DNA from 3 places in the Carnobacterium inhibens subsp. inhibens DSM 13024 genome. Region 2 is predicted to be linked to each of the others. Evidence: predicted binding sites of a transcription regulator. Region 2 holds the regulator's gene; each other region holds the start of a gene.

Region 1 (5,996 bases), 880 kb from region 2:
CCACCAAAATAACCAGCAATACCGCCACCCATTGTGTTGATAACCGCATTTGCTGGACCAACAAATCCAAAATCGGTTCCCATAATCGTTGGAAGACCGGCTCCTACACGAAACCATTTTGGCCCAATTCCTTTAGATTGAATAATTGAAACAACACCCGAGCCTAACAACGCTGCACTAATCATATATGAGGTGTCCGCGACTCCAAACCCTGCCATACCTGAAATCACTAAAGGTACAGCTACGATTCCTCCAAAGGCTGTCAATATATTTTGAAATCCTAAAAGGGTCATCAATACAAATCCTGGCTTATCGTCTACTTGATAAATAAGAGTGGATTCAGGTTTCGGTGTGACCTTCGCTTGTTTTCTTTCTCTTTTCGGCAATACGATTGTTCCTGCTGGACGTTTCATTCTTTCTTCCAAAATAACCCTCCTATTAAATACGAACATTAATTTTAATAATACACTTATATTTCGTTAATAATTAACACTTTTATAGTATAACTTCAAACAAGAGTTAAGTAAAGACCTAAAAACGAATTATTTTACATTTACCTGGTTTATAATGTTCGTGTTTTTATCCAAAAAAAGAACCTCTCACATGAAGTGAAAAGTTCTTTTCAAGCTTACTATTTATTGTTCTTACTAAACGATCGGGAACCAACCCGGTCTACTTTCAATATACTCCCACATAGCGTCAGGCAAAGTAAGATCTTCCCGATATTCTGGTTTTATTTTTTTACGAATAGCCGTTTCATTTCCTAGTTTTACTTTTTGGACCCAGTCTGGTTCAATCACTAATTCACGACCGATAGCCACAAGCGGTAATCCTAATTCCATTGCTGCTACAGCATCGTCTGGTGTGATGATCGATCCAACTCCTATAATCGGGAAATCCTTTCCGACTGATTCTTGGATACGTTGAACAACAGGTTTGGTTACTTTTGGATCACGAACTGAAGCTTGCGTCCATTCATTGGTTGAAACATGAATGTAATCCAGTCCTTGTTCTTTTAATTTAGCAATCAATTGTAAAGTATCTTCAATAGTAATGCCGGGTTCCTTTATTTCTTCTGGAGAAATGCGGTACCCAAAAATAAACGGTTTATCTGCATAGGTTTGGATTGCTTCTTTTGCAGCTTGAACGACCGCTAAAGGAAAGTTCATGCGTTTTTCAAGTGATCCACCCCACTGATCTTCACGGCGATTGGAATGCGGAGAGAAGAATTGTTGGATCATATAATTGTTTGCTCCATGCAATTCAATTCCATCAAATCCTGCTTGGATCGCGCGTCTTGTCGCTTGTCCAAAAGCATCAATCAATTCATGCACTTCTTTATCCGATAGTTCTCTGGGTACTTCTGCACCTTCAACATCAAGTGGCACAGCACTTGCACTGACTGGCTGTTCCCCTCTTAATGTCCTTTTTGATCCAAGTCGACCCACGTGAAAAATTTGTAAAATAGCTTTGGGTCCTTCATTTTGAATCGTTTTTGCTAGTTTTGATAAACTGTCGATTCGGTTGTCGGATGCGGCACTTAGTGAACCAGCGAAACGTCCGTTTTCCATTACTTGAGCACATGAAGTCACGACAGCTCCAAGCCCAGCAACACGTCTTTTATAGTACTCTTTTTCTTCAGTTGTAACCATTCCATTTTCGAAAGAGGAATTAGTCGTCATCGGTGCCATAACCAACCGATTATCCACTTTGACTCCTGATGCAAATGTAAAAGGCTGAAACAAGGGATTGTATTTTGAATTCATTCGTTTTCTCCTACTTCTTATTTATTTATTTTTAGTATACGTCTAACTATTCTTCTAATAATATAAGATTTTTCTTCTTTTTTCAATTTATCTTACTTATTAGAAGTAAATCATTCTCTCTAAACTTTTAGCCTTGATTTTGGTATACTGAATAAAAGACGTTATCTCATTGGAGGAATCACGATGAAACAAGAAAAATCATGTGGAGCTGTAATTGTTACAAAAGAAACAGAAGAGCCTAAATTTTTATTGATCAAACACCATAATGGAGGACACTGGGCTTTTCCTAAAGGCCATGTAGAAGGCAATGAAATAGAAGAAGAAACAGCTTTAAGAGAAATTATGGAAGAAACACACCTAACAGTTGAACTGGACACTCAATTCAGACATGTCGTCCGTTATTCTCCTTATGAAGGCACCGTAAAAGATGTGATTTATTTTATGGCCTATACTTCTGAACAAGAAATCCATAAACAAGATGAAGAAGTTCTAGATAGCTCTTGGTCAAACTTTGAAGAAGCATTGGCTTTAGTTACTTATGAAAATGATCGAACGATTCTTCAAGCAGCCAAGGATTACTTAACTAAAAAGAACTCGTAGATGATACATTAAAAAGAAGGTATTGAGATCTGTGTCTCAACACCTTCTTTTTTTTAGTTTTTTTATTTGATCTCAATTTGTTTAGGTGTTGTGCCTTCAGAATCTTTCTTAGGCAATGTTACGGTTAAAACACCATTATCAAATGCTGCTGAGATTTCTTCTTCGTTGACGTTTTTCAATAAAAATTGGCGACTGTAAGATTTAGTTGAACGCTCTCTACGGATATAGTTGCCTTCTTCATCCTTTTCATCTTTACCTTCTTCTTGAGTTGCCCCAATTGACAATACATTGTCTTCATATTTCAACTGAATACTGTCTTTAGGCATACCTGGCAAATCAGCTTCTACAATATAAGCATTCTCTTCTTCTCGAATGTCTACATTAAAATTAGCCGTGTGTGCTAATAAATGGTCAAAAGGATCCTCGAAAAAGTTTTTGCCAAAATTCATGAAATCACGTCCTACTGGAAATAAATTACTCATAAATTTAACCCTCTTTCTAAAATTTTTTTAACCTCTTGAGCAAGTATTTCCTTTGCTCATGTATAATATAATAAAATTTAGCACTCTTGTCAACAGAGTGCTAAAAAAATTTTGAAGTTTTTTTTACTAGCTAGCCTACTAGTCATATTAGTATTCTCTTTCGCTATTGTTTGCTATACTAATTAAATAAAGACTGTACTGGAGGTAGGTATGATGTTTAATCTATTAGGAAAAATTTTATTGATAGTAGGTATCATTATCATAGTATTTGGATACTTTGGTCCTGTAAGATCTGGTGACCCCATTATTGGAACCTTATTTATTATAATCGGTTTAGCTATCGCAGCATTAGCCTTTTTCTTAGGCAGAACCCAAACACCAAGAAGATAGTTCATCCAAAATCAAAAGAATGGCATTATTTCCCTGAAACCAAAAGGAAATAATGCCATTCTTTTTATCTATTAGTATAAAACAATTTTAAATAAGCTATTTATATTGTTAGAACTAGCAAAATACGCCTTATTTCTCTTCTAAAACTCCCATGTAATCTCACTTCTATCATTTCTAATCAATAATCATTCTCTTATACATTTTACTTTATAATTATTTATGAACAAATGCCGGAAAAAAGCCCCCCGTTTTCACAGGATTCTGAACTACTTTTTTTAGAGAATCGTAGGCTCTATAACATTTGTTTAATTATCATATGATTTTTTTTAGTATGCAATCAATATGTACGTTATAGTACAGATGTTCATTTACTCTAGTATTGAGAACGCATCCGGAGTAAGCTTTACCCATGAAAGAAACAGCTGTGGGGAGTTGTTCTTTACATACAATAAGAAAGAGGTCGGAAATAATGAAAAAATTATTTAGCATCAGCACTATTGGCCGGATTAATGTTAGGAACAACAACTCAAGTTTTTGCAGCAACTGGAGCAGAAGGTACAACGACCACAGGAAAAACAAAGGTTGAGAGTACTATTACAGCTTCTTATTCTGTAACTATCCCAGCAGACTCAACGATTGATCTTACTGGAGATAACAAATCTATGACTGGTAAAGTTGAAATAGCTGGCTTAAATACAGCAGGAACAGTTGATGTAACAGCAACCGTTACAAATTTAACTCTAAATGGTGAAGCTACAAATGACCCGCAAAAACAACTATCTACTACGATTGCAGTCGACGGAGATAGTGATCCGTCAGACCAATTGAGCGTATTCAAACTTTCAAATGATGATTCCTTAAAAACTATTACAGTTGCAACAGATGCAGATAGTAAAGACAAATTCTCTGGATTATATACAGGTGCCGTTAACTTTACATTTGACTATGCAAATCCTGTTGACGCTGAAGTACCAGTAGCAGAATAATACTCGAATATTATTCTCAAAAAATCAATTACAGTGATTAGAGCCCCACGCTCTAATTTTAAATCAAAGGAGTTCCTATGAAAAAAGAGAACAGAACTAAAAATCCTATCGTTACATTTCTATTAAAAGGAATACTATTTATTGCTGTTGTGGCTGGAACCATAATAGCAATAAATTATTTTACAAATGATGAAGCAAAAGATAGCGTTGGTGACCTTTTAGGACTTGATCCTAATGCAACTAACGAACAAGCACAAGAAGAAAGTGTTGAAAGTGCAGCTGGGATTTCTATTCCAGGATTTGAAAAATTAGTTTTTCAAGCAGACAGTTTAACTCAAGATGTTGCTTTTGAAAATCCTGAACAAAATGACGTTTATTTTATCATTTATTTGACCATAAACGATGAAATTGTTTATGAATCTAAATTAATTGAGCCAGGAAAAGGCATTTATTCTATCGAATTACCTACTAGTTATGCGGCAGGAGAATATGCCGGCAAACTAACTTATGAAACAAGAAGTATGAGCGATTCGAATGAGCAAAAAAATGGAGCTGAAATTAACGTTCCTATTATTTTTGAATAAGTAAGATAGATTAATCTTAATGATTGATCTATCTTTTTTTGTGCAGTCAATTCTATTAGGCTTATCTATTTAATCGGTTCAATTTGAGATAACTTAATCGCTTATTTGATCATAAAGCAGTTCAAATTACTTTACCTGTCGTAGTAAAAGAAGTATACTGTAATTACTACGATAGATGAAGTAAAAAAATGAGGTGATTAAGTGATATCAAGTGATGTCATGCGCGGGTTCAATAGTTTGATCCTATTATCTATTTTGATGAAAGAAGATTCTTATGGTTACAAAATTTCAAATACTATTAAAGAAATAACTAATGATAAATACGTCATGAAAGAAACCACTCTCTACTCTGCGTTTAACCGTTTAGAAAAAAGCGACCTTATTCAATCTTATTCAAGTACTGAAACCAATGGAAAACCTCGGACCTATTATAGAATTACTGATTTAGGCAGACAGACCTACCATGATAAAGTAACCGAATGGCTGGATACAAAAAAAGTGATGGATCAATTTATAAAGGAGGAATAATAACTATGGATACTATTAAAAACTATGTCGATTCAGTTTTCATTAATCTCCCGCGTACTTCTGAAATGCTGCAACTGAAAGAAGATATGCTCACCAATATGGAAGATAAATACTTTCAATTAAAGTCAGAAGGAAAAAGTGAAAATGAAGCTATTGGGACTGTCTTATCCGAGTTTGGGAATATTGATGAAATCATTGAGGAGTATAATTTAGACATTGATTCTGAAGAAGACAATGAGCAGAACGTTCCAATGTCAGAAGCTGAAGTGGAAGATTTTATGCAACATCGGACAAAATTTGGAATGGCGATTGCTACAGGTGTTGCACTTTGCATTCTCGCTCCTGCTATGATGCTTTTATTTCGAGAAGTTGCTCTATTGTTTTCTTTTACATCCCCTGTAGCTATGGAAAGAGTTGATTTGTTGTCCATCATTCCTCTTTTCTTCTTTATCGCAATCGCCGTTGGATTGTTCATTATTTTTGGTTTAAAAGAAGAACAATACAATCTTGATGGAAAAGTGGTCCTTCTTGATGCTCCTACACATATCAAATTAGATCATGAATTCAAGGAATTCAAACCTAGTTTTGCAAAAGCCATTGCTTCTGGCGTTATTCTTTGTATTCTAGCTCCTATTTCTTTATTGCTGGCCATTGTTCTTT
Region 2 (5,996 bases):
AACGGTTGAAGTATACATTCTTGATTTCAATAAAGACATTTATGGTGAAGAAGTGACCGTTTTCTGGTATGAATACTTGCGTGATGAAGAAAAATTTGACTCAATTGATGCTCTAATTGAGCAACTTAAGCAAGACGAATTAGATACGGCACATTTTTTTGAACACTATAAAGAAATGCCACATGCAAATTTTTTAACTTGATTTAGGATTTGAAAAAAATAAAACATTTATGGAGGCTGGGATAAAAATCCCGGCCTCTTTCTTTATATACGAAAGTTTAATCTAAACCGTGCTCCAAAAAGCAGACTCGACGTCCACTTTGTCATGCCTAGTGGCTTCAGCTACGTACAGACAGGATACGCTTAGGCGTTAGCCTACAGTGCTTTTATTCAACGCTTGAGGGTTGATGACCATACAGCGCTTATGCCCTAGCTCTTACGGCTGTAGTCGCTTAGAGATAAATTATACGATAGAAGGCTCGGGTCTAAACACTTTTTGTCTCCCGCCCTTTTTTTGGATAAAATTAAAATAATATGAGGGGTTACTTTAATTGTTAAATCAACTTTATACATAATTAATGAATATATTTATCTAATATGCACTAATTTTTCGTTAATAAGCAGAAAAATACAAAAAAGAGCATAAAAAAACATTAATTGCTTGTTTTAATCTTTTTGCCATGTTAGGATACTTTCATGCAATAAATTTATGAAAATGAGGTGTCGTTATGAAAAAAGGAAAAGTAGTTTTAGCTTACTCGGGAGGATTAGATACATCTGTCTCCATTAAATGGTTGATCGACGAAGGATACGATGTAGTCGCTTGTTGTTTAGATGTTGGAGAAGGCAAAAACTTAGACTTTATTAAAGAAAAAGCATTAAAAATGGGAGCTAGCGCATCATATACAATCGATGCAAAAGAAGAATTTGCAAACGACTATGCATTGATCGCATTGCAAGCTCATACGTATTATGAAGGTAAATACCCTCTGATTTCTGCGTTATCTCGTCCGCTGATTGCTAAAAAATTAGTTGAAGTGGCTTTAAAAGAGGAAGCGGTAGCTGTAGCCCACGGCTGTACAGGAAAAGGAAATGATCAAGTTCGTTTTGAAGTTGCGATCCATTCTTTAGCTCCCCAATTAACCGTCCTTTCACCAGTTCGTGATTGGACATGGTCAAGAGAAGAAGAAATCAATTATGCTATTGAACATAACATTCCTGTACCAATTGATTTAGATAATCCGTTCTCCATCGATCAAAATCTTTGGGGAAGAAGTAATGAGTGCGGCATTTTAGAAAATCCATGGATTGCTCCGCCAGAAGTTGCTTATGACCTAACTACCAGCTTAGAAGATACACCAGACATTCCAGAAATGATTGAAATTGAATTTTTAGCGGGTGTACCGGTAGCTCTTGATGGAGTTGAGTACAGTTTGCCGGATTTAATCCAACAGTTGAATAGCATTGCAGGAAAACATGGGGTGGGTCGGATCGATCATATTGAAAACAGATTGATTGGAATCAAATCTCGTGAAGTATATGAAGCTCCAGGAGCAGTAACGCTTATGACTGCTCATAAAGAATTGGAAGATTTAACATTCGTTAAAGATATCGCACACTTTAAACCCATAATCGAACAAAAAATAACAGAAATGATTTATAACGGTCTATGGTTTAATCCATTAACCGAAAGTTTAATTGCCTTTTTGAAATCAACTCAAAAATACGTGAATGGAACGGTTCGTGTAAAATTATTCAAAGGTCATGCGATAGTAGAAGGCAGAAAATCGCCAAATTCATTGTATGATGAAAACTTGGCAACTTATACTTCTGCTGATACGTTCAATCAAGAAGCTTCAGTTGGATTCATTAAGTTATGGGGTCTGCCAACAAAAGTGCATGCAGAAGTAAATAAAGTAAAAGATACAGTTAAATTAAAATAACTAAATACAACTAGTCAAATACAGTTAGGATGACAAAGATGAAAAAATTATGGGGCGGTCGTTTTGAAGGCGAAAATCAAAAATGGATCGATGAATTTGGAGCTTCCATTGAAGTAGATCAAGTTTTGGCTGAGGAAGACATAATTGGGAGCTTAGCTCACGTCAAAATGTTAGCCAAAACATCGATCGTCAGTCAAGAAGAAGCAGATGAAATTATCAAAGGATTAGAACGATTATTAGTAAAAGCAAAAAATAAAGAGTTGATATTTTCTATTGAAAATGAAGACATTCATTTGAATATTGAGACGCTTCTTCATAAAGAAATTGGGCCTGTGGCAGGAAAGCTGCATACGGCCAGAAGTCGCAATGATCAAGTAGCGACCGATATGCATCTTTATTTGAAAAAACAGGTTGGAGAAGTTTCTGAGCTGCTGGAAGACTTAAAAAAAGTTATTTTGCTAAAAGCTGAAGATCATGTTGAGACCATTATTCCTGGTTACACTCATTTGCAACATGCACAACCGATTTCTTTTGCTCATCATCTGTTGGCTTACTATAATATGTTTAAACGAGATCTCGAACGCTATCAAGAAAGTTTCAAACGAATCGATTTTTCCCCTTTAGGTGCTGCAGCTCTAGCCGGTACTACTTTTCCAATTGATCGTTTAGAGACTGCTGAACAACTAGGATTCAATTCTATTTATTCAAATAGTCTAGATGCGGTAAGTGATCGTGACTATATCATTGAGTTTCTGTCAAACAGCAGTATAGTGATGATGCATCTTTCCCGTTTTTGTGAAGAAATCATTCTTTGGACCAGTCATGAATACCAATTCGTTAGTCTGACGGATACTTATTCTACTGGAAGTTCAATTATGCCGCAAAAGAAAAATCCAGATATGGCAGAATTGATCCGAGGGAAAACAGGTCGAGTATATGGCAATCTATTTTCATTATTAACAATAATGAAAGGTTTGCCATTAGCTTATAATAAAGACTTACAAGAAGATAAAGAAGGTATGTTTGATACGGTAAAAACAACCAAAGAGTGTTTGAAAGTTTTTTCTGGCATGTTAGAAGGTATGGTCATCAATGAAGAGAAGATGAGTGAAGCAACAACTCAGGATTTCTCAAATGCGACTGAATTGGCTGACTATCTTGCTTCAAAAGGTATACCGTTTAGAGAAGCACATGAAATCGTGGGCAAACTTGTATTAAACTGCCTGAAGAATGGTGGGTTTTTACAAGATATTCCGTTAGCAGAGTTTCAAAAAGTCGCACCAGTCATCCAAGAAGATGTTTATGCCTTGCTGGACTCTCGTATGGCTGTTGAAAGAAGAAATTCTTTAGGCGGCACTGGATTCGTTCAAGTCAAACAAGAAATAAAAAAAGCTAAGAAAGAGTGCAGTTTAATCCAATAGAAACGGTATTAAAAATGGGCATACCATTTTTAATGCCGCTTTTTTTAATTAGAAATGCTGAAATATCAAGGTTAATGAGATCAATTAAAATAAACGTCAAAATTAGTCAAAAATTAAGCAAAAATTATTGACAGAATTAGTTATATTTGGTAAATTAATACATGTGTTAGCACTCAATAGTTTCAAGTGCTAAAAAGAGGTGATGTAAATGTTAACTGAAAGGCAGATTTTGATCTTAAAGTCTATCATTCGCTTATACACTTCATATGAGACTCCAATCGGGTCTAAGACCTTAATGAATGAAGCGGATATTAATTTTAGTTCTGCTACCATTCGGAATGAGATGGGACGTCTTGAAGAACTAGGCTTCATTGAAAAAACACATTCGTCATCAGGTCGTGTTCCTTCATTAAAAGGCTATCGTTTTTATGTGGACTATCTGGTTCATCCAGCAAAAATACAACAAAAAGATCTTGCAGTCATCAAGAGTGCATTAGGAAATCAATTTAGACAGTTGGATGAAATTGTTTTTCAATCGGCTGAATTGCTTTCAAGTTTGACCAGCTACACAGCTATCGCGTTAGGTCCTGAGATCAAAGAGAGTATCTTGACCGGTTTTCGTTTGGTACCATTAAATGATTATCAAGTCATGGCCATATTAGTTACCAATAAGGGCCATGTAGAGAACCAGGTATTTACTATTCCAAAATCAATGGATGCTAATGAGTTAGAAAAAATTGTTCGTATCTTTAATGAACAATTAGTTGGATTGCCACTAATGGAAGTCTTTAGAAGGCTGAAAACAGACATTCCTTTATTGTTGAACAAATATGTTAAGACAAGTGAAGGAATGATGGACATCTTTGAAAGTATTTTTATGAAAGCTGGACAAGATCGGATGCATGTAGGTGGAAGAATGAATATACTAGATTTCTCAAGTGAGTTGAATGTTGAGAAATTCAAATCTATTTATTCCTTAATGGATGGTACTCATGATTTATCTTCTCTATTGATTCCTAGTACATCAGGAATCACTGTGAAAATTGGCACTGAGTTAAATAATGAACTCTTTAATGAGTTTAGTTTAATTACAGCTAGCTATGATATTGCAGGATATAACTCAGGAGTTATCGCTTTGTTAGGTCCGACGAATATGCCTTATTCAAAAATGATTGGACTTGTGGATGTATTTAGACATGAGCTTTCAAGAAAAATAATCGACTACTACAATTCAGTAGATGATTAATCAAAAAGGAGCTGTTGATGTGGCTAGAAATAAAAAAGATAAGCAAGAACAAGAAGTCGTTGAAGAATCAACAATAGAAACAGTAGAAGAAACTCTTGAAAATAGAGCAGAAAATACTGAATCTGTTGAAGAAGAACAACAACCAGAAATTGATGAACTTGCTGAAGCAAGAGCTGCTTTAAATGAAATGGAAAACAAATATTTGCGTGTTCAAGCTGAAATGGCAAATATCCAAAAACGCAATGCAAAAGAGCGTGAAGATGCGGCTAAGTACCGTTCACAGTCTTTAGCAACAGAATTACTTCCAGTTATTGATAGCTTAGAACGTGCTCTAGCTATAGAAGTAAAAGATGAGCATGGAGAAAGTTTGAAAAAAGGGATCGAAATGGTAATGGAAACCTTCAACACTGCATTAAAAAATGAAGGAATTGACGTTATCGATCCTTTAAATAAACCTTTTGATCCTAATTTTCATCAGGCTATTCAAACCGTACCTGTTGAAGAAGGTCAAACAAGTGAAACAGTTGTACAAGTTTTACAAAAAGGGTATGATTTAAAGGGACGCGTATTACGTCCAGCAATGGTTATCGTTGCTCAATAATGCTTATAAAAATATAAAAAAACTAAAATAATATATAAATGAGGGATTTTAAAATGGGAAAAATTATTGGAATTGACTTAGGAACAACAAACTCAGCAGTAGCTGTATTAGAAGGCGGAGAAGCAAAAATTATTCCGAATCCAGAAGGTAACCGTACGACTCCTTCAGTCGTTGCTTTTAAAAATGGAGAAATGCAAGTAGGAGAAGTTGCAAAACGTCAAGCTGTAACAAACCCTAACACAATTAGTTCAATCAAACGTCATATTGGCGAAGCTGGCTATTCAGTAGAAGTTGATGGAAAAAAATACTCTCCACAAGAAATTTCTGCAACTATTCTTCAATACTTGAAAGGCTATGCTGAAAGTTATTTAGGCGAAACAGTTGATAAAGCTGTTATCACTGTTCCTGCTTACTTCAACGATGCACAACGTCAAGCAACTAAAGATGCAGGTAAAATTGCTGGTCTTGAAGTTGAACGTATTGTAAATGAACCAACTGCTGCTGCATTAGCTTATGGTTTAGACAAAACAGACAAAGAAGAAAAAGTATTAGTATTTGACCTTGGTGGTGGTACATTTGACGTTTCTATCCTTGAATTAGGTGACGGAGTATTTGATGTATTGTCTACTGCTGGAGACAACAAATTAGGTGGAGATGATTTTGATAACAAAATCATGGACTACTTGGTAGCTGAATTCAAAAAAGAAAACGGCATTGACTTATCTAAAGATAAAATGGCTGTTCAACGTTTGAAAGATGCTGCTGAAAAAGCTAAAAAAGACTTA
Region 3 (5,996 bases), 660 kb from region 2:
CTGCATTTTGTAAAGCAGAACGTGTTACTTTAGTTGGGTCAATGATTCCAGCTTCGATCATATTTACCCATTCATCAGTAGCCGCGTTATATCCTACGCCTAAATCAACGCTTTTTAATTTTTCAACAATAACAGAACCTTCAAGTCCAGCATTTGTTACGATTTGACGAACAGGTTCTTCAAGAGCACGGATCACGATTTTCACACCTGTTGCTTCATCGCCAGTTGCTTCGATTTCAGAAACTTTACGTTGAACATTGATCAACGCTGTTCCACCACCGGAAACGATTCCTTCTTCAACAGCTGCACGAGCTGCATTTAGAGCATCTTCAATACGTAATTTTCGTTCTTTTAATTCTGTTTCAGTAGCAGCTCCAACTTTGATAACGGCAACTCCGCCAGAAAGTTTAGCTAAACGTTCTTGTAATTTTTCTTTATCAAATTCAGAAGTTGTTTCAGCTGCTTGAGCTTTCAATAAAGATACACGGTGTGAAATAGATTCAGCAGAACCGGCACCTTCAACAATTGTTGTTGCATCTTTTGTTACAACAACTTTGCTTGCATGCCCTAATTGGTCAATAGCTGTATCTTTCAATTCTAGACCTAAATCTTCAGTAATAACTGTTCCGCCAGTTAAGATAGCAATATCTTCAAGCATAGCTTTACGACGATCTCCAAATCCTGGAGCTTTAACAGCAACAACATTGAATGTTCCACGTAATTTGTTTAATACTAATGTAGGAAGAGCTTCTCCATCCACATCATCAGCAATAATCAACAATGGACGTCCTTGTTGTAAAATTTGTTCTAATAATGGAAGGATTTCTTGAATATTAGAGATTTTTTTATCCGTAATTAAAATGTATGGATTTTCTAAGTTAGCTTCCATTTTATCGTTGTCTGTTACCATGTATTGAGATAAGTAACCACGATCAAATTGCATACCTTCAACAACGCCTAATTCTGTTTCAATTCCTTTAGATTCTTCAATTGTAATAACGCCATCTGTTCCAACGCGTTCCATTGCTTCAGCAACCAATTCTCCTGTTTCATTGTTGCCTGAAGAAATAGCAGCAATTTGCGCAATTGATTCTTTTGAATCTACTTTTTTAGAGATAGCAAGCAATTCTTCTACAGCCACTTTTGTCGCCATTTCAATCCCGCGTCGAATACCCACAGGGTTAGCTCCAGCAGTTACATTTTTTAATCCTTCGCGAACAATAGCTTGTGTTAAAACAGTTGCTGTTGTTGTACCGTCTCCAGCAATATCATTTGTTTTAGAGGCAACTTCTGAAACAAGTTGTGCTCCCATATTTTCAAAATGATCTTCTAATTCAATTTCTTTAGCAATTGTAACACCATCATTTGTAATAAGTGGTGAACCGAAAGATTTTTCTAAAACAACATTTCTTCCTTTGGGTCCTAATGTTACTTTAACAATATCTGCTAAAATATCTACTCCACGTAACATTGATGCACGTGCGTCTTCAGAAAATTTAATATCTTTTGCCATTTTTCCTTCACCTCATTAATTTAGTTTGTTCAGTAGTTTTGCTTTAGTTTTATTTAATCGATGACTGCAACGATATCGTGCTCTTTTACCACTAAATATTCTTTACCGTCATATTTCACTTCTGTTCCAGTATATTTTTCAAATAACACAGTATCGCCAACGTTAACTGACAATGCTACTCTTGAGCCGTTTTCTAAAATACGACCTTCCCCAACAGCAATAACAGAACCTGTTTGAGGTTTTTCTTGAGCTGAACCTGGTAAAACAATCCCGCTGATTGTTTTTTCCTCTTCCTTAGCAACTTCAATAATGACACGATCTCCTAATGGTTTTAACACGTAAATCCCTCCATCTAAATTATTTCTTCGATTTTAGCACTCAAACAGACCAAGTGCTAAACCACTTCTTAATAATAACAAATATAGAAAAGAATGCAAGAATTTTTATCTCAATTCTTTCTCCTTTTTAAATGAGCTCTTTTCCATTAAAATATAAACTAGCTCATATTATCTGTTGTATTCATTTGCCAACATTTTATGGTATACTGAAAAACGAAGTATTTTTAGTATTATATAGAATAAAGTTTCCTCTTCTTACTTTTAGAGGCTTTTATTCGTTGTATTAAACCAATTTACCAAACTGTGGAAACGACAGTTCATCTCGAAAAAAAGAAGGTCTTAGTCATGTTGAAGAAACTTACTCGTCACACATCTGTTTTAATGATCGTATTTTACTTAATTGCTCAATTCTTACCGGCAGTGATTCTTGCGCTAGCTCCAAAAAGTTTACAAACAGAAGCAGCTATTTATGGAACAATTTTCAGCTTTTTTATTGGAGCAATTGCTATGCTGCTGCTTAATCGAAAGTCAACCATTCGAAATTCGTTGACTTTAGCTCCCTCTGTGCCTAGAAAAAAAGTGATCTATTGGGGAATTATTGGAATACCCTTAGTCCTTTTGGTTCAGTATCTCGCAAATCTTATTGAAATAGTAGTATTGGGACTTCCAATAGCTTCGGAGAATACTCAAAGCATTCTTTTGATCGTCGATAAGTATCCGATTTATCTTATCATTGTTTCTATATTAGGACCAATCATGGAAGAATTTGTTTTTAGAAAAGTTATTTTTGGTTTCTTATATGATCTTACAGGGCCTATAGGCGCTGCAGTAATCAGTGCATTACTCTTTGCTTTTATGCATCTTGATGGACATATTTTACTTTATTCTAGTATGGCTTTTGTTTTCAGTTTTCTCTATAGTAAAACTAAAAATATTGCTGCACCAATGATTACTCATATTGCTATGAACACATTAGTTATGTTAGTAAACTTCATATGAGGGATTACTATATGTTAGAAAGGAATTTTTCATTTGATAAATAAACGTAATTTTATAATGCAAATCATTTTTACTTACTTGATGTCTGGAATATTCATCTGGTTTGCTATTGATTCAGTAGGCAATTCTGGCTGGACATTTTTCTCTATCCTTTATGTATTGTTTTCTACTAGTTATTTTGTTAGAGCTACAAAAATACTCGAAATTTATTTCAAAATCAAAAAAGGAAACAAACCATAAAAAACGGTTTGTTTCCTTTTTTTTAATCTTTTGTAGGTTTGTAATGATCTAAGAAATAAATCAATGTTTGCAATTCATTTGTTAAATCAACGTTTTGGACTCTTACATCATCCGGTACAGAAATTCTGTATGGGGTGAAATTTAAAATACCTTTTACATTTGCTTCTACTAATCGATCAGCCGTTGCTTGTGCTACAGATGATGGAATGGTAATAATAACAATTTCAATTTGTTGCACTTTAAGTTGTTCAACCATGTCGTCCATGTGATAAATAGGAACACCACTTAAAATAGTGCCAACGATTTCTTGATCGATATCAAAAGCTGCACTGATTCGCATGTTGTTGCTTTGATGGAAGTTATAATTCAATAAAGCATGTCCTAAATTCCCTACTCCAATTAAAGCTACATTTGTCAATCTATCTTGTTTAAGTGTCTTACTGAAGAAGTTCATTAGATCCTCAACATCATATCCGTATCCTCTTTTGCCTAAGGCTCCAAAATAAGAAAAGTCTCTTCGAATTGTAGCACTATCAACTTTAATAGCCTCACTCAATTCAGTTGAAGAAACACGTACTTTTCCGGAATCATGTAAGAATCGCAAATAGCGATAATAAATCGGCAATCGCCTAGCCGTTGCATTGGGTATTTTCTTTTCTACCATTCTTTTATCCTCCATCAGTCTTTAGTCTAATTTCTCCAATTTTTTTGCTAGTTCAATTCACAAGCAAATCATTATATATTTTACTTCACAATCTTTTTTTAGTGAACGTTCTTATTATATCATTTTTTTTGTATATTACTAGTATTAATTTTTGTCATTCATTCCAATCTCTATTTAACATTAGTGTCAAAATTCACAATAATGCTTGTGAAGCCACTTCTAAAAAGTTAGCTTTTTTGGGTTTGTAATTTCACTCAGCCCAAATCTATGATAAACTACTAATGAGAATGATGAAATGAGGACCAAGACTATGATTCTATTACAAGCACAACACGTTGCCCGCTATTTTGGAGCAGATGTGTTGTTTGAAAATATTTATTTAGAAGTACAAGAACATTCGCGGATTGCCTTAGTTGGAAGAAATGGTACAGGTAAATCTACTCTTTTAAAAATGATCGCGGATATTGAACAACCGGATGCTGGAAAAATCGTCAAAGGAAAGCAAGTCAGTATTGGCTACTTAGCACAAAATACCGGTCTAGCTTCTGAAAGAACGATTTGGGATGAAATGTTGACCGTTTTTGAATTGGTCATTCAACTAGAAAAAGATATGCGTTCGATCGAACAGCAACTTGGTGACCCTGATTTGTTATCTGATGAAGAACTTTATACAGCAACTTTAAATCGCTATGACCACATCCAACATCGTTTTCGTGAGGAAAATGGGTTTGGTTATCAATCTGAGATTCGTTCTGTGCTGCATGGTTTTCGTTTTTACGAAGAAGATTATACTAAACAGATCAGTCAGCTTTCTGGTGGACAAAAAACACGCTTAGCATTAGCAAAATTATTATTAGAAAAAAAAGACTTATTGATTCTTGATGAGCCTACAAACCATTTAGATATTGAAACTCTCAGCTGGCTGGAAACCTATTTGCAATCGTATACTGGTGCCTTACTGATTGTTTCTCATGACCGCTACTTTTTAGATAAAGTAGTGAATGAAGTTTATGAGATCAGTCGTCAAAAGATTACTCATTATAAAGGTAATTATTCAAAATATTTAGATTTAAAAGCCGCTCGTCTTGAACAAGAATGGAAAGAATTTGAGAAACAACAAGGCGAAATTGCTAAGTTAGAAGATTTCGTCAATCGTAATTTAGTCCGTGCGTCAACTACTAAACGTGCTCAAAGCAGGCGCAAACAATTAGAAAAAATGGACCGTATCGATAAACCTCAAGGCGATGAAAAGTCTGCTCGTTTTTCATTTAAAACTGAAAAAGAAAGTGGCAATGTTGTTTTAACTTTATCCAATGGTGCGATTGGGTACGATGGAACCATTCTATCTCGCCCTGTTGAATTAGATGTTCGAAAATACGACTCGATTGCTTTAGTCGGACCAAACGGAATCGGAAAATCAACATTGCTAAAATCACTTATCGATCAACTTCCTTTGATCCAGGGCGAAAAGCATTTGGGTACAAATGTTTCATTGGGCTACTATGATCAAGAACAATCCGACTTAAATTCAACTAAATCTGTTTTGGCAGAACTTTGGGATGAGCACCCTACAACGCCTGAAAAAGATATTCGTTCAATACTTGGCAGTTTCTTATTCTCTGGAGAAGACGTAGAGAAATCAGTATCTTCCTTGAGTGGTGGAGAAAAAGCACGTTTGGCTTTAGCTAAATTAGCTATGAACAAAAATAATTTCTTAATGTTAGATGAACCGACAAACCATTTAGACATTGACAGTAAAGAAGTTTTAGAAAATGCACTAATTGATTTTGATGGAACTCTTTTATTTGTTTCACATGACCGTTACTTTATTAACCGCATTGCAACGACGATCATTGAGCTCTCTGAAGAAGGAAGCACACTTTATTTAGGTGATTATGATTATTACCTTGAAAAGAAAGCTGAACAAGAAGAGTTGCGTTTGCTTGCTGAGACGGAATCAGCTGAAAAAACAAAAGATGAATCTGTTCCAACAGTCAAAGCATCTCGTGAAATCAATAAAGAAGAACAAAAGTTGTTGCGTCAATTAACACGTCGTATCGAGGTCATTGAAAAAGAAATGGAAGAAGTTGAAACAATCATTACTCAGTGCGAAACTCAATTGATCGACCCAGAAGTATTCGGAGATCATGTACATGTGCAAGAACTAAATGAAGAAATTACTGGTGCTCAAGAACGATTGGATAACTTAGTCAGTGAATGGGAAGAAAAAAGTTTACAGTTA

Evidence for each region. The regulator HrcA, encoded in region 2, represses chaperone genes, less so after heat shock. The targets are predictions, from matches to a motif close to TTAGCACTCNNNNNNNNNGAGTGCTAA.
Region 1: the regulator HrcA is predicted to act here: its motif matches at 2,926-2,952, upstream of BR65_RS06955 (Hsp20/alpha crystallin family protein).
Region 3: the regulator HrcA is predicted to act here: its motif matches at 1,885-1,911, upstream of groES (co-chaperone GroES).

Annotation. Positions count from the first base shown of each region.
Region 1 covers NZ_JQIV01000006.1:1,214,903-1,220,898, forward strand. Annotated here, with positions in the region: gene BR65_RS06940 (uracil-xanthine permease family protein) at 1-425, opposite strand, end outside; gene BR65_RS06945 (NADH-dependent flavin oxidoreductase) at 648-1,766, opposite strand; gene BR65_RS06950 (bis(5'-nucleosyl)-tetraphosphatase) at 1,950-2,366, shown strand; gene BR65_RS06955 (Hsp20/alpha crystallin family protein) at 2,429-2,848, opposite strand; gene BR65_RS13975 (hypothetical protein) at 3,062-3,238, shown strand; gene BR65_RS06960 (hypothetical protein) at 3,748-4,224, shown strand; gene BR65_RS06965 (hypothetical protein) at 4,302-4,808, shown strand; gene BR65_RS06970 (PadR family transcriptional regulator) at 5,010-5,336, shown strand; gene BR65_RS06975 (permease prefix domain 1-containing protein) at 5,342-5,996, shown strand, end outside.
Region 2 covers NZ_JQIV01000006.1:330,884-336,879, forward strand. Annotated here, with positions in the region: gene ribF (riboflavin biosynthesis protein RibF) at 1-202, shown strand, start outside; gene BR65_RS02755 (argininosuccinate synthase) at 729-1,943, shown strand; gene argH (argininosuccinate lyase) at 1,982-3,364, shown strand; gene hrcA (heat-inducible transcriptional repressor HrcA) at 3,573-4,610, shown strand; gene grpE (nucleotide exchange factor GrpE) at 4,630-5,211, shown strand; gene dnaK (molecular chaperone DnaK) at 5,265-5,996, shown strand, end outside.
Region 3 covers NZ_JQIV01000006.1:993,026-999,021, forward strand. Annotated here, with positions in the region: gene groL (chaperonin GroEL) at 1-1,513, opposite strand, end outside; gene groES (co-chaperone GroES) at 1,567-1,851, opposite strand; gene BR65_RS05880 (CPBP family intramembrane glutamic endopeptidase) at 2,197-2,850, shown strand; gene BR65_RS13640 (DUF4305 domain-containing protein) at 2,932-3,090, shown strand; gene BR65_RS05885 (redox-sensing transcriptional repressor Rex) at 3,113-3,754, opposite strand; gene BR65_RS05890 (ABC-F family ATP-binding cassette domain-containing protein) at 4,065-5,996, shown strand, end outside.